DNA from 3 places in the Mesorhizobium sp. GW821-FHT04C10 genome. Region 3 is predicted to be linked to each of the others. Evidence: predicted binding sites of a transcription regulator. Region 3 holds the regulator's gene; each other region holds the start of a gene.

Region 1 (4,230 bases), 3.7 Mb from region 3:
CGGGGTTGTCACCCGTGCATTGGCGCCAAGACTGTCTCCTGGCGCAAGCTATGTCGTGACCGACCTCAACCAGCCGATGCTCGACTATGCCGCTTCGCGACAAGCTCCCGACAGCCGCATCCAATGGCGCCAGGCCGACGCCATGGCGCTGCCGTTTGAAGATGCGACCTTCGATCTCGTTTGCTGCCAGTTCGGCGCGATGTTCTTTCCCAGCCGCCCCTCCGCTTACCGCGAAGCAAGGCGGGTGCTGAAGCCCGGCGGACATTTTCTGTTCAACGTATGGGATCGCATCGAAGAGAACGTGTTTGCCGATGATGTGACGAATGCCCTGGCCAGGATTTTTCCGAACGATCCACCGCGCTTTCTGGCCCGCACGCCGCACGGCTACCACGATACGGCATTGATCCGCGGAGACCTTGAGCAGGCGGGCTTCTCCGCTGTGGCGATCGAGACGAGGGCCGAACAAAGCCGTGCACCCTCGCCGCGCATTCCGGCCGTTGCCTATTGCCAGGGAACGGTGCTTCGCACCGAAATCGAGGCCAGGGACCCGGGAAAACTCGACGCCGCAACGGACTATGCCGCATCCTCGATTGCGGCCAGGCATGGCAGCGGTGTGGTTGCCGCCAAGATTCAAGCCCACGTCATCGTCGCCGTGGCCTAGAGCGGTTCAGCGTTTGACGGAATCGCAGAACCGCTCTAACTATTTGTTTTTACGCAATTCCGGACGGAAAACCGTTACACACTTTTCCTGGAATTGCTCTAGGCAGTTATTTGCTCAGTCGTCGCCTTCGACGACCCGCAGCCTGAGCTGCCCGGTCTTTGAATCGGCAACGCGCGGGCCGGGGTCGAGTTTCGCGGCCGGTGCCCGGGACGGCGTCTCCGGGCCTGCATCGCCTTCGGCCTGGGCGCCGAACTCCAGCGCCTCGATCTTCTGGCCGCGCTTGGTCACTTTCGATGTCGAGACCAGTATGTCCTCGATATCCTTGGCCGACTGGCCGAAATGGCCCTGCAGCTTGCGCACGCGCTCGTCGACGCGCGCGACATCTTCCATCAGCCGGATCACCTCGCCCTGGATCAGATGCGCCTGTTCGCGCATGCGGGCGTCCTTGAGGATCGCCTGGATGACCTGGATCGACAGCATCAGCAGCGACGGCGAGACGATGACGACGCGGGCGCGGTGCGCCTTGTGGACGATCGCCTCGAAATTCTCGTGGATCTCGGCGAACACCGATTCCGACGGCACGAACATGAAGGCGGTGTCCTGCGTCTCGCCCTGGATCAGATACTTCTCGGAGATGTCGCGGACATGGATGTCGATGTCGCGGCGGAAGGCCTGGGACGCGACCTTCTGCAGGTCGGCGCCATCGGCGGCGCGGATGGCGTTCCACGCTTCCAGGGGAAACTTGGCATCGATGGCCAGCGAGGGCGCGCCGTTCGGCATCTTGACCAGGCAATCGGGCCGGCTGCCGTTCGACAGCGTCGCTTGGAATTCATAGGCGCCATGCGGCAGGCCGTCGGCAACGATCGCCTCCATGCGCGACTGGCCGAAGGCGCCGCGCGTCTGCTTGTTGGAGAGGATGGCCTGGAGCTGAACGACCTGGCCGGCAAGCGACTGGATGTTGCCTTGCGCGGTATCGATGACCGCCAGCCGCTCCTGCAGCTTGGCCAGGCTCTCATGCGTGGATTTGGTCTGCTCGGTCATGGTCTGGCCGATGCGGCCCGTCATGGCGTCGAGGCGCTGGCCGATCGACTGCGTCAACTCCGCCTGGCGCGCGCCGAACACTTCGGCGATGGCGCCCATGCGGCCCTGCATCTCGGCCTGGCTTTGTAAGATGCCGGCCATCCGCGCCTCGGCGTCGCGGGCATGGTCGGCGGCTTCCGCGGCAGCGACGGCGCGCGCCTTGGCCGACCGCCACAGCGCGACGACCAGCGCCACGAAGAGACCGAAAAACAACAAGGCGCCGAAGCCCAGAGCGTGGCCGAGCGTGATTGTCGAGGCGCCAAGCCGGGCGACGGGCTCGGAAAGGATGGTGCTCAGATCATTCATGTGGACAGCATAGCCGATTCGTGGGGCTGGCACAGATCAAAACGTGAACGAGAATCTCTTTGTTCTGGCGCAATTCCGAACGGAAAACCGCTTAACACTTTTCCTGGAATTGCTTTATGAAGCCCACCGGTTGACGCTTTTCGCTGGACGTCTTACGTGGGACGCCATGCCGATCAAGCCGCTCATCATCCTACCCGATCCCATCCTGCGCCAGGTTTCGAAGCCGGTGGAGCGCGTCGACGCGCCGTTGCGCAAACTGGCCGACGACATGCTGGCGACCATGTATGACGCGCCCGGCATCGGGCTGGCGGCAATCCAGATCGGCGAGCCGTTGCGCATGCTTGTGATCGACCTCGCCAAGGAAGACGAAACGCCGGCGCCGCATGTCTTCATCAATCCGGAGATCCTCGAAAGCGCCGATCAGCGCTCCATCTACGAGGAAGGCTGCCTGTCCATCCCCGACTATTACGCCGAGGTCGAACGCCCGGCTTCCGTGCGGGTGAAATATCTCGACCGCGACGGCAAGCTGCAGGAGATGGAGGCCGAGGGTCTGATGGCGACCTGCCTGCAGCACGAGATCGACCATCTCAACGGGGTGCTGTTCATCGACCACATCTCGAAGCTGAAGCGCGACATGGTGGTGAAGAAATTCAAGAAGCTCGCCAAGGACAAGGCGCCGGGCAAGCTGGTGGGATAGGGGAATGCCCCTTCGCGTCATCTTCATGGGCACGCCGGAATTTTCGGTGCCGACGCTGCGCGCGATTGCCGAGGCCGGACATGAGATTTCCGCCGTCTACACGCAGCCGCCTCGCGCGGCCGGCCGGCGCGGGCTGGAGCTGACACCCTCGCCGGTGCAGCGCGAGGCCGAGCGGCTTGGCATCGAGGTACGCACGCCGGCCTCCCTCAAGGCCGAGGCCGAGCGAACCACTTTCCGTGACTTGCGGGCCGATATCGCCGTGGTCGTCGCCTATGGATTGCTGCTGCCGAAGGCTGTTCTCGACGCCCCCCGGCTCGGCTGCGTCAACGGCCATGCATCGCTCTTGCCGCGCTGGCGCGGTGCCGCCCCCATCCAGCGCGCCATCATGGCGGGAGACCTGGAAAGCGGCATGATGGTGATGCGCATGGGAGAGGGTCTCGACACCGGTCCGGTGGGATTGCTTGAAAAATGCGCCATCGATCCCGATATGACAGCCGGCGATCTGCATGATCGGTTGATGAGTGTCGGTGCCGCCCTGATCGTGGAAGCGCTGGCGCGGCTGGAAGAGAACACCCTGACATTTACCGCGCAAGCGGCTGACGGGGTGACTTACGCCAGAAAAATCGATAAATCCGAGACGCGTGTGGATTGGACACGGCCTGCCGTCGAGGTCCATAACCACCTTCGTGGCCTGTCGCCCTTTCCCGGCGCCTGGTCCGAAATTGACATTGGCGGCCGCATGGAGCGGCTGAAACTGCTTCGCTCGACGCTATCCGAAGGTCTGTCGCTTTCGGAAGATCTGGGCGAGTCGGGAGGAATTCTCGATGACCGGCTGACGGTCGCCTGCGGCGCAGGCGCGATCAGACTGGTCGAAGTTCAACGTGCGGGCGGAAAGCCCGCCGCCGCGTCGGAATTCCTGCGCGGAGCCAAGATTGTTAAAGGAATGAAGTTCTCATGAGCATGATGTCGATACGCGCGGCGACGCCGCGGGATCGCGAGGCCATCCGCCTCGTCGAGGAACACGCTTTCGGCCAGCAGGCGGAGGCCGGCTTGGTCGACGCACTGGTGACCGGCGGCGACGCCGTGGTCGAACTGGTGGCGGAAGAAGACGGCCAGGTGGTCGGCCATATCCTGTTTTCACGGCTCTTCGTCCAGAATGGCGGCAAGAGTCTCGCGGCCGTGGCGCTGGCGCCGCTGGCGGTGGAGCCTTCGTTCCATGGCAGCGGAATTGGCGGCGCGCTGATCCGCGAGGCGCATATCCGTCTCAGGGATGCCGGCGAGACACTGGCCGTGGTGCTGGGCGATCCGGCCTATTACGGCCGTTTCGGCTATAGCCATGCGCGGGCCGAAAGATTCGAGAGCGAATACCAAAGCGAAGCGCTGCAGGCGCTGGCCTGGGGCGACGCTCCGGAAGCCGGCAGGCTGGTCTACGCTTCCGCCTTCACCGCTCTCGCCGCGTAGGCAAGAGCGTATAGTCGCCCGGCAT
Region 2 (4,230 bases), 1.2 Mb from region 3:
GTCATGCTGAAGGACGCCAAGAATGTCGATCTCGCCTACGACTTCATCAACAGCCGGCTCGACGCCGACTCCGGCAAATTCCTGATCCAGTCCTATGGCTATGGCAGCTCGCTCAGCACCGCTTTCGCCGGCGTGGCGAAGGACGAATTGGAGAAGCTGCAACTGCCGTCCGACCCCGAGGTGATGCTGAAGAGCACCATCTTCACCGGCCCGATGAAACAGAACGACGATGTGGCGAAGATGTTCGAGAAAGTGAAGGCTGGCGGCTGACGCTGGTTCTTCCTTCTCCCCTTGTGGGAGAAGGTGCCGCCGAAGGCGACGAATGAGGGGTGCTCCAGCTTGGCACCGACGGTGATCCGTCACCCACCCCTCATCCGTCTCGGCGCTACGCGCCGATCCACCTTCTCCCACAAGGGGAGAAGGAAGAAGCAAACGAGGACGAATGCATGGATGTTCTTGACGAAGCGGCGGAGAAGCCGAAGGACGATGCCGATGTGCGGGTCGGCCGGCGCGTGCGGGCGCTCAGGCTCGAGCGCCGCCTGTCGCTGGCCGAACTGGCCGCAAGGGCAGGCGTGTCGATCGGCGCGCTCAGCCAGATCGAGCGCGGCATGTCCTCGTTGCGGGTCAAGGTAATCTGGCCGCTCGCCGCCGCGCTGGACATCGAGCCTTCGGCGCTGATCGCCGACGGCAACGAGGCCGTCAACGATCTCTATTGCGTGCGCGCCAACAGCCGCCGCGCGATTCCGGTGAAATCCGAAGGCATCGCCAAGGCACTGCTATCGCCGCCCGGCGCGACGCTGACCGGCATGCTGGTGACCGTGGAAGCCGGTGGCGGCACGGCGGAAGCCTACGCCCATGCCGGCCATGAATTCGGCTACGTGCTTTCGGGCGAGGTCGAACTGGTGGTGGATTCGACAAGATACGGGCTGAAGACCGGCGACAGTTTCGCTTTCAAGAGCACGCTTTTGCACGCCTTCCGCAATCCCGGCGCAGAGCAGTGCCAGATCCTATGGGTCAACACCACGAAGCCGTCCGAGGTTCGCGATGGCGCCTGATCCACTCGTCCGGCTGCAGGCGGTTTCCAAGGTTTTTCCAGGTGGCATCGTCGGGCTCGATGCCGTCGATCTCGACATTGTCAGCGGCGAATTCATCACGCTGCTCGGGCCGTCCGGCTGTGGCAAGACCACCAGCCTGCGTGTCATTGCCGGCTTCGAAAGCCCGTCGAGCGGCAAGGTCTTGCTCGACGGTCGTGACATCACTGCCCTTCGGCCCTTCGACCGGCCGGTCAACACCGTGTTCCAGGACTATGCGCTGTTTCCGCATATGAACGTCGCCGAAAATGTCGGCTTCGGCCTGTCGTTGCGCAAACTGTCCGGCGCCGAGCAGGCGAAGCGCGTCGGCGAAGCCCTGGAGATGGTCGGTCTCGCCGACAAGCTTCGCGCTCGCGTCCTGGAACTGTCGGGCGGCCAGCGCCAGCGCGTCGCGCTCGCCCGCGCCATCGTCTGCGAGCCGCGCGTGCTCCTGCTCGACGAGCCGCTGTCGGCGTTGGACGCGCATCTGCGCGAACAGATGCAAGTCGAGTTGAAGCGGCTGCAGTCGCGGCTTGGTACCACCTTCGTGATGGTCACCCACGACCAGACCGAGGCGCTGTCGATCTCCGACCGCATCGTCGTCATGAACAAGGGCCGCATCGAGCAGATCGCGCCGCCGGCGACCCTCTATGATCGGCCCGCAACCAAGTTCGTGGCGAGCTTCATCGGCACTATGAATCTCCTGCAATCACGTTTTGTCGGCCGCGATGGCGATCGACTGCGTTTCACCGCCGGCACCTTGCCGCTGGAGGCCATTTCCGAAACCGGCCAGTCACCCGGCGAAGGCGAGGTGCGCACCATCGGCGTGCGTCCGGAGGATCTGCTGGCGACGACCGAGGCCGCGCCCGACACGGCGCCGGCACGTGTCAACAGCATCGTCTTTCACGGCCGCACGCTGCGCCTGCATGCCGAACTCGAAAAAGGCGCGCCTGTTGTCATCGATGCCCCGCGCCAGGCCGAGGGCTTTCAATTCAGCGTCGGCGACGTGGCGCATATCAGCCTGCGCCGTGGCGCCAACTGCCCTATGTTGCCGGGCTAGCCTGACCGGCTTCGCAAGGTCGCCGCACAGTTGCGCGGGTACATGCTGGAAGGACCGGTGTCCATCCGTTTTCGCTTGACGTGTTCTCTTTTTGTTCTAAAATTTCCGATCGGATACAATTTGCCGGTCGAGTTCAGTTATGAGTGGGCAACCTGCATTCGGAACCGCCAGGAACGGCCAGACCTTTTTCCAATGGGAAGAGTTCGAGCGACATTTCGACGACCGGATATTCTTCGCCGTCCTTGCCGAGAACGCTATTGCCGCCCCTCTCGCGCGGAAGGCCGTCGCCCTGGATCGCGAGCTGGGGCTGCAAGGCTGGTTTGTTCCGGAAAATCACATCCATATCTCGCTCGTCGGTCTCGGCGACCATGACGGGTTTCCGAAGGAGTTGGTCGAAACCGCCTGCCGTATAGGCTCGATGATCGTTGCAAAACCTTTCGAGGTTTCCTTCGATCGCTTGTCGGCTTTTGGCGGTGGTTCGCTTGTTCTGCGCGGCGGCAGTGGCAGCAATCCGGCGCTACAAGAATTCTGGCGCAAGCTTACTGCGCTGATTTCCGACAGCCCGTTGAAATGCTTTCTCACAAAGTCCATTGAACCGCATGTCACGCTGCTTCGAGATGAAGCGCGTGTGCCCAAAATCCGCGAACGGACCATTAATCCAGTCAACTGGTTGGTGCGGGATTTTGTGCTGATCCACAGTCTCATCGGCAAGGGCGTTTACGATGAATGTGGACGTTGGCAATTGACCGGTCAGGACGATTCCCTGGCCGGTATGTGAGAAAATCATCGTCACACAGCCGCGCTATATCGATCGTCCTGACACAGCTTGTCAGCTGTCATGCGAGCAAGGGTGGCGGGCCGGCAAGCGGTTCCCTACTTCGAGTGCGTCTGAACAGGAGGAACACAAAATGACTATCGCGGAAATTGCCAAGGATTTCACCGAGCTGCTCCAGCAGGGTGATCACGCCGGTGCTGGCGAGAAATACAACGCCGACGATATCGTCAGCTACGAAGCCATGGAGGGGCCGATGGCGGTGGCCCATGGCAAAGAGGCTCTCAAGCAAAAGGGCCAATGGTGGCAAGAGAACCACGAGGTCCATGGTGGCTCGGTCGAGGGTCCTTATGTCAACGGCGACCAGTTCGCGGTGCGCTTCAAGTTCGACGTAACGCCCAAGGCCACCGGCGAGCGCGTCACCATGGATGAGGTTGGCCTGTACACGGTCAAGAACGGCAAGATCACCGAAGAGCGCTTTTACTACTGAGGCAGCAGAGATACCTCCGACTTCGGAGCAGGCTCTTCGCTTCGAGAAACAAGCATGGCGGCCGGGACATCCGTCCTGGCCGCCATGTGAGAGGCTCAAATCGTCTTCACATACTGGGCAAGCTGGTCGGCCACCGTGCCCCAGCCATCGAAGAAGCCCATCTCCTCGTGATTGTTGCGGGTCACCTCGTCGCGGTGGATGGCGGTGGCGGTGTAGCGCGTGCCCCGGCCATCGGGCTGGAGGGAAATGACCGCGGTGATGAAGGGCTCGCCTGACGGCCGATAGCCCGGCAGCAGCGCATCCGTCCACACCAGCCGCTCGTTCGGCACAATGTCGAGATAGCAGCAGCGGCGGTCGTTGACCTCCTTTCCGTCGGGCGACTGCATGCGTGTCCTGAACAACCCGCCTGGCTTGAGATCGATCTCGCAGTCGGTGATCATCCACGGCTTCGGCGTGAACCATTGCTTGACATGCTCCGGCTTCGTCCACGCCCGCCACAGCAATTCGCGCGGCGCATCGATGACGCGCTCCAGCACGAGGTCCAGCCTGGGATCGGGCTTGAAGGGATAGCTCATTTTTCCTGCTCCTTGAGGGTCATCACATAGGCGTCGAACTGGTCGAGGCGGCGTTCCCACAGTGTCCGCTGTTCGGCCAGCCAGTTTTCGGCGAGCTTCAGGGGCTCGGGTGCCAGTTGGTAGGTCCGGGTGCGGCCGATCTTTTCCGATCGCACCAGCCCGCAGCCTTCCAGCACCTTGAGATGTTCGATGAAGGAGGGCAGGGCCATCTCGAAAGGCTGCGCCAGTTCGCTGACCGAGGCCGGGCTGCGGTTCAGCCGCTC
Region 3 (4,230 bases):
GCTGGACACCGCTGCGTGAAGCCTTGTCTCGACTTGAAGCCGAGCGCCTGGTTACCGCCATCAGCAATCGCGGCTTTGCCGTGGCTCCGGTGTCGCGGGCCGAGCTCGAGGACCTGGCTCGTGCAAGGATGGTTGTGGAGATGCCGCTGTTCCTGGAATCGATCGAGAAAGGCGGCAGGGAATGGGAGGACGCGGTTGTCACCGCCCACTACCGGCTCTCCCGCTGCAAGACCGCGGTCGACGACCCCTCGGATGCGGCCGTCGATCAATGGGACGAGAGCCACGAGGCCTTTCACGCGGCACTGCTGAGTGCTGCGACGTCCAACTGGCTGTTGCGCTTCCGTTCGACAATCGCCGATCAGTTGCGGCGGCATCATCGTTTTCTCGGCCTGGCGCCGACATTGCGGGCGGCCGCCGGCCTCAAGGATGGCTATGGCGAGGCAATGGACGCCCTGCGCGAGGCGATCGCGATCGAGCATCACACCGCGATCATGGAAGCGGCCCTCGATCGCGATGTCGAGCGGGCAAAGGCGCTGATGACGGCGCATATCGGCTACACGCTGCATGTCTACGTTCACAGCGAGGACGGCGGCGCGAACAACTACACCGCACGCGCCGGCAGCCTGAAGGCAATTTCGGGATGACTTCAGCGCTTCCGCGACGTCCGACTCTCGATGAGGTGGTCGCGGCCCGTGACAGGCTGGCCGCCTGGTTGCCGCGCACGCCGCTGCTGCGCCTCGATCTCGGTCGTGCCGATCAGCGGATATTCCTCAAGCTCGAGACATTGTCGCCCATTGGCGCCTTCAAGATCAGGCCGGCGCTCAATGCCTTGCTCTGCCGCGATGCCGATGAACTCAGGCATGGCGTTGCGACCATCAGTTCCGGCAACATGGCCTACGGAATGGCCTGGGCGGCACGGGCGCTTGGCGTTCCGGTGGCCGCCTACATGTATGCCGATGCACCCCAGACCAAGATCGACGGGGTCCGCGGCCTTGGTGGCGACGTGCGCTTCGTCTCGCACGAGACATGGTGGCGCCACATCATCGGAACGGAGCGGCCGGAGGGCGCGGAACTCCTGGTGAACCCGGTCACCGACCAGGCGGTGCTTGCCGGCAACGCGACCATTGGCCTCGAGATCGCCGAAGATCTGCCCGAGGTCGATTGCGTCCTGACACCTTATGGCGGAGGGAGCATGACAACCGGTGTCGCCAGTGCGGTCAAGGCGATGCGGAGCCAGACGAAGGTCTTCGCCGTCGAGGATGAGAATGCGGCTCCGGTCACGGCGGCGCTGGCGGCCGGACGCATTGTCGAGATCGAGACGCGCCCCTCCTTCATCAAGAGCATAGGCGGCCCATCGCTGGTGCCCGGCCTATGGCCATTGGCAAGCCAGTCTATCGACGGCGCCATTGCCGTCAGCCTCGATCAGGTCACGGAAGCGATGCGCCTGTTGTTCTCGAAGGCAAAGATCGTGGCCGAAGGCGCGGGTGCCGCCTCGCTCGCCGCCGCGCTCCGCAGCGAGCGGGCAACCGGCAACGTCGTCTGCGTTATCTCCGGCGGCAATATCGATGCCGGCGCCTATGCGCAGATTCTGGGCGGAGCGATGCCGGAAGCCTGAACGCGTTCTATCCCCGGATAGCCAGCGATTGTTGGCGTTTTGATTTCGTTTCGTTCCGCTCGAAATGGATCGATTGGCCCCTGCAATCCGCCCTGTGAATGCCCTTCAAACGCTGATGCCAAGCGGGACAAGAGGGTGGACCACAGGCCATTAACCAAAATGATTTCAATGCTCGCCTTGGCGCGGAGGTGGTCGATTGCTGCCCACTGCCGGCAGCGGATAATTTCAGATGCCTTAACAAATTCACTAAACTTTAAACAGTTGCGGAACACAACTGGAACAGATAGTGTTTGTTCTGGGTTTGTTTTTCGATTCCGATTCACACCCTTCGTTCAATGCCTGGGGGGCGCCATGCTGACGCGCAAGCAACATGAACTTCTGATGTTCATCCATGAACGGCTGAAGGAAAGCGGTATCCCGCCCTCCTTTGACGAGATGAAGGAAGCGCTCGATCTCGCCTCCAAGTCAGGGATCCATCGCCTGATCACGGCACTGGAGGAACGCGGCTTTATCAGGCGGCTGCCCAACCGGGCGCGGGCATTGGAAGTGCTGCGGCTGCCGGATTCGATCGCGCCCGGCCTCAACGCCGCAAAGAAATTCTCGCCGAGTGTCATTCAGGGCAGTCTCGGTCAAGGCGGCCTCGGCCGCCAGATCAAGCCGGCGCCGTCGCGCTTGCCTTCTGCCGGCAATGACGACGACGCGGTCTCCGCCGTGTCGATCCCGGTGATGGGCCGTATCGCCGCCGGCGTGCCGATCGATGCGATCCAGCATCAGACGCATTCGATCTCGGTGCCGCCGGACATGATCATGGGTGGCGAGCACTATGCGCTGGAGGTCAAGGGCGACTCGATGATCGAGGCCGGCATCTTCGATGGCGACACGGTCATTATCCGCAACGCCGATACGGCGAGCCCGGGCGAGATCGTCGTGGCGCTGGTCGACGAGGAGGAAGCGACCTTGAAACGGTTCCGCCGCAAGGGCGCCTCGATTGCCCTTGAGGCCGCCAACCCGGCCTACGAGACACGCATTTTCGGGCCGGATAGGGTCAAGGTGCAAGGCAAGCTGGTCGGGCTGATCAGGCGCTACTGAGCAGGAGCAGCCGGCGTTTCGGCTTTTTGATAGGGTGGCAGCCCCCTCGCCTCACGCGAAAACTTTCGTTGCTCGTGCCAGGGCCGATACGGCCCGTCCACGGCGAAGCTGACGGTTGGCGGACCGGTCGCCGATTGGCGGTCAAAGAAGACGGCGGCACTGCCCTTGCGTGCAAGTTGCCGCTTGGTGATGACGAGGACCAGCGGGTTGTGGCAGGCATCGTAGCCCGTCGCGTCATTGACAACGATCAGGTCGGCGAAGCCGCAGGCCTTCCAGGTAGCCTTGCGGTCTTCGACATGCGCGATGATCGCGCCAGACGGATGCCGGGCGAGACAGATGCCTTCCGTGCAGTAGAACGGTGCCCCTGGCGGTAGATTGACGACATCGGCAATGTCGAATTGCCCGTCCGCCTTGTTGAACATCTCCGGTGTGACAATGGTTTCGGACACCAACGCGCGATTCCAATTGTCGACGGTGAATTCGTTCGGCCGAGCTCGGCTGACCGCGAGTTCGCCACCGCCGATCGGCACCGCGACCAGCCGCGCGTCTTCGGAGATCAGCACATCCGGCATGCGCGTATCAGACACGGTCAACAGGCCGGCGAGCGCGAATGGCACTGCCGCGAGCCGCAGCCATGTCGTCGCCATCGTCGCGATGACCAGGGCAATCGTCACCAGCAGCACGGAGTGTTGTGAAATCAGCCCGATCGCATCGACGGGGGAGCGTTCCGATATCCACGCCGATATGGAGATCATCACGGTCAGGCCCTTGCCCATCACGTAGAGAAAGGGACCATCGGCACCAAAGGGCATCGCAAGAGAACTGAGAACAGCGAAAGGCATGACAATCAGTGACACGATAGGCATGACGGCGAGATTGGCGAACAGGCTGAGCGGTGACACACGCTGGAAATGCCAGATGGCAAACAGCGCCGTGGCGCAGCCGGCAATGATGGAGGTCATCGCCAACCCGCCCGTCGCCAGCAGGAATCTTCGCGTCAGGAACCCCGGCAGGGACCGCTTTGGCGGTGGCGGTCTTGCCTTTCCCGCACGGTGATCCGCCCAGCCGGCATAGGCGCCGACCAGCGCGGCCGTTGCGGCGAACGACATCTGGAAGCTCGGGCCGACAACTTCGTGCGGCGACACCACGATGACGGCGATCGCCGAGATCGCCAGATTGCGCATGGTCAGCGCCGCGCGATCGAACAATACGGCAATCAGCATCACCGCCAGCATGATGAAACTGCGCTCGGCTGCAACGACGACGCCTGAGATGATGAGGTAGGCGGCGATCGAGAACAGTGCCGCGGCGGCCGCATATTTCTTCACCGGCCGGCGTGCGGAGAAATCCGGGAACAGCGCGAAGGCACCGCGCAGCAGACCCATGATGGTGCCGGCGACCAGCGCCATATGCAGTCCCGAAATGGAGATGATGTGATAGATGCCGGTGCGCCGCATCGCTTCGTTGATTTCATTGGGAATGCCGGCGCGCACGCCAACGATCAGCGCTGCCGCGATCTCACCTTC

What was found. The regulator LexA, encoded in region 3, represses DNA repair genes until DNA is damaged. The targets are predictions, from matches to a motif close to TGTTCNNNNTGTGTTCNG.
Region 1: the regulator LexA is predicted to act here: its motif matches at 2,080-2,097, upstream of AC07UC_RS03335 (DNA recombination protein RmuC).
Region 2: the regulator LexA is predicted to act here: its motif matches at 2,212-2,229, upstream of AC07UC_RS27685 (2'-5' RNA ligase family protein).

Annotation. Positions count from the first base shown of each region.
Region 1 is NZ_JBWKTL010000001.1:711,965-716,194, forward strand. Features, by position in the region: gene AC07UC_RS03330 (class I SAM-dependent methyltransferase) at 1-661, shown strand, start outside; gene AC07UC_RS03335 (DNA recombination protein RmuC) at 776-2,047, opposite strand; gene def (peptide deformylase) at 2,214-2,744, shown strand; gene fmt (methionyl-tRNA formyltransferase) at 2,749-3,702, shown strand; gene AC07UC_RS03350 (GNAT family N-acetyltransferase) at 3,699-4,205, shown strand; gene truA (tRNA pseudouridine(38-40) synthase TruA) at 4,229-4,230, shown strand, end outside.
Region 2 is NZ_JBWKTL010000001.1:5,671,800-5,676,029, reverse strand. Features, by position in the region: gene AC07UC_RS27700 (ABC transporter substrate-binding protein) at 1-270, shown strand, start outside; gene AC07UC_RS27695 (cupin domain-containing protein) at 447-1,055, shown strand; gene AC07UC_RS27690 (ABC transporter ATP-binding protein) at 1,045-2,130, shown strand; gene AC07UC_RS27685 (2'-5' RNA ligase family protein) at 2,270-2,908, shown strand; gene AC07UC_RS27680 (SnoaL-like domain-containing protein) at 3,039-3,392, shown strand; gene AC07UC_RS27675 (SRPBCC family protein) at 3,488-3,967, opposite strand; gene AC07UC_RS27670 (ArsR/SmtB family transcription factor) at 3,964-4,230, opposite strand, start outside.
Region 3 is NZ_JBWKTL010000001.1:4,450,001-4,454,230, reverse strand. Features, by position in the region: gene AC07UC_RS21570 (GntR family transcriptional regulator) at 1-644, shown strand, start outside; gene AC07UC_RS21565 (threonine ammonia-lyase) at 641-1,615, shown strand; gene lexA (transcriptional repressor LexA) at 1,967-2,704, shown strand; gene AC07UC_RS21555 (ComEC/Rec2 family competence protein) at 2,698-4,230, opposite strand, start outside.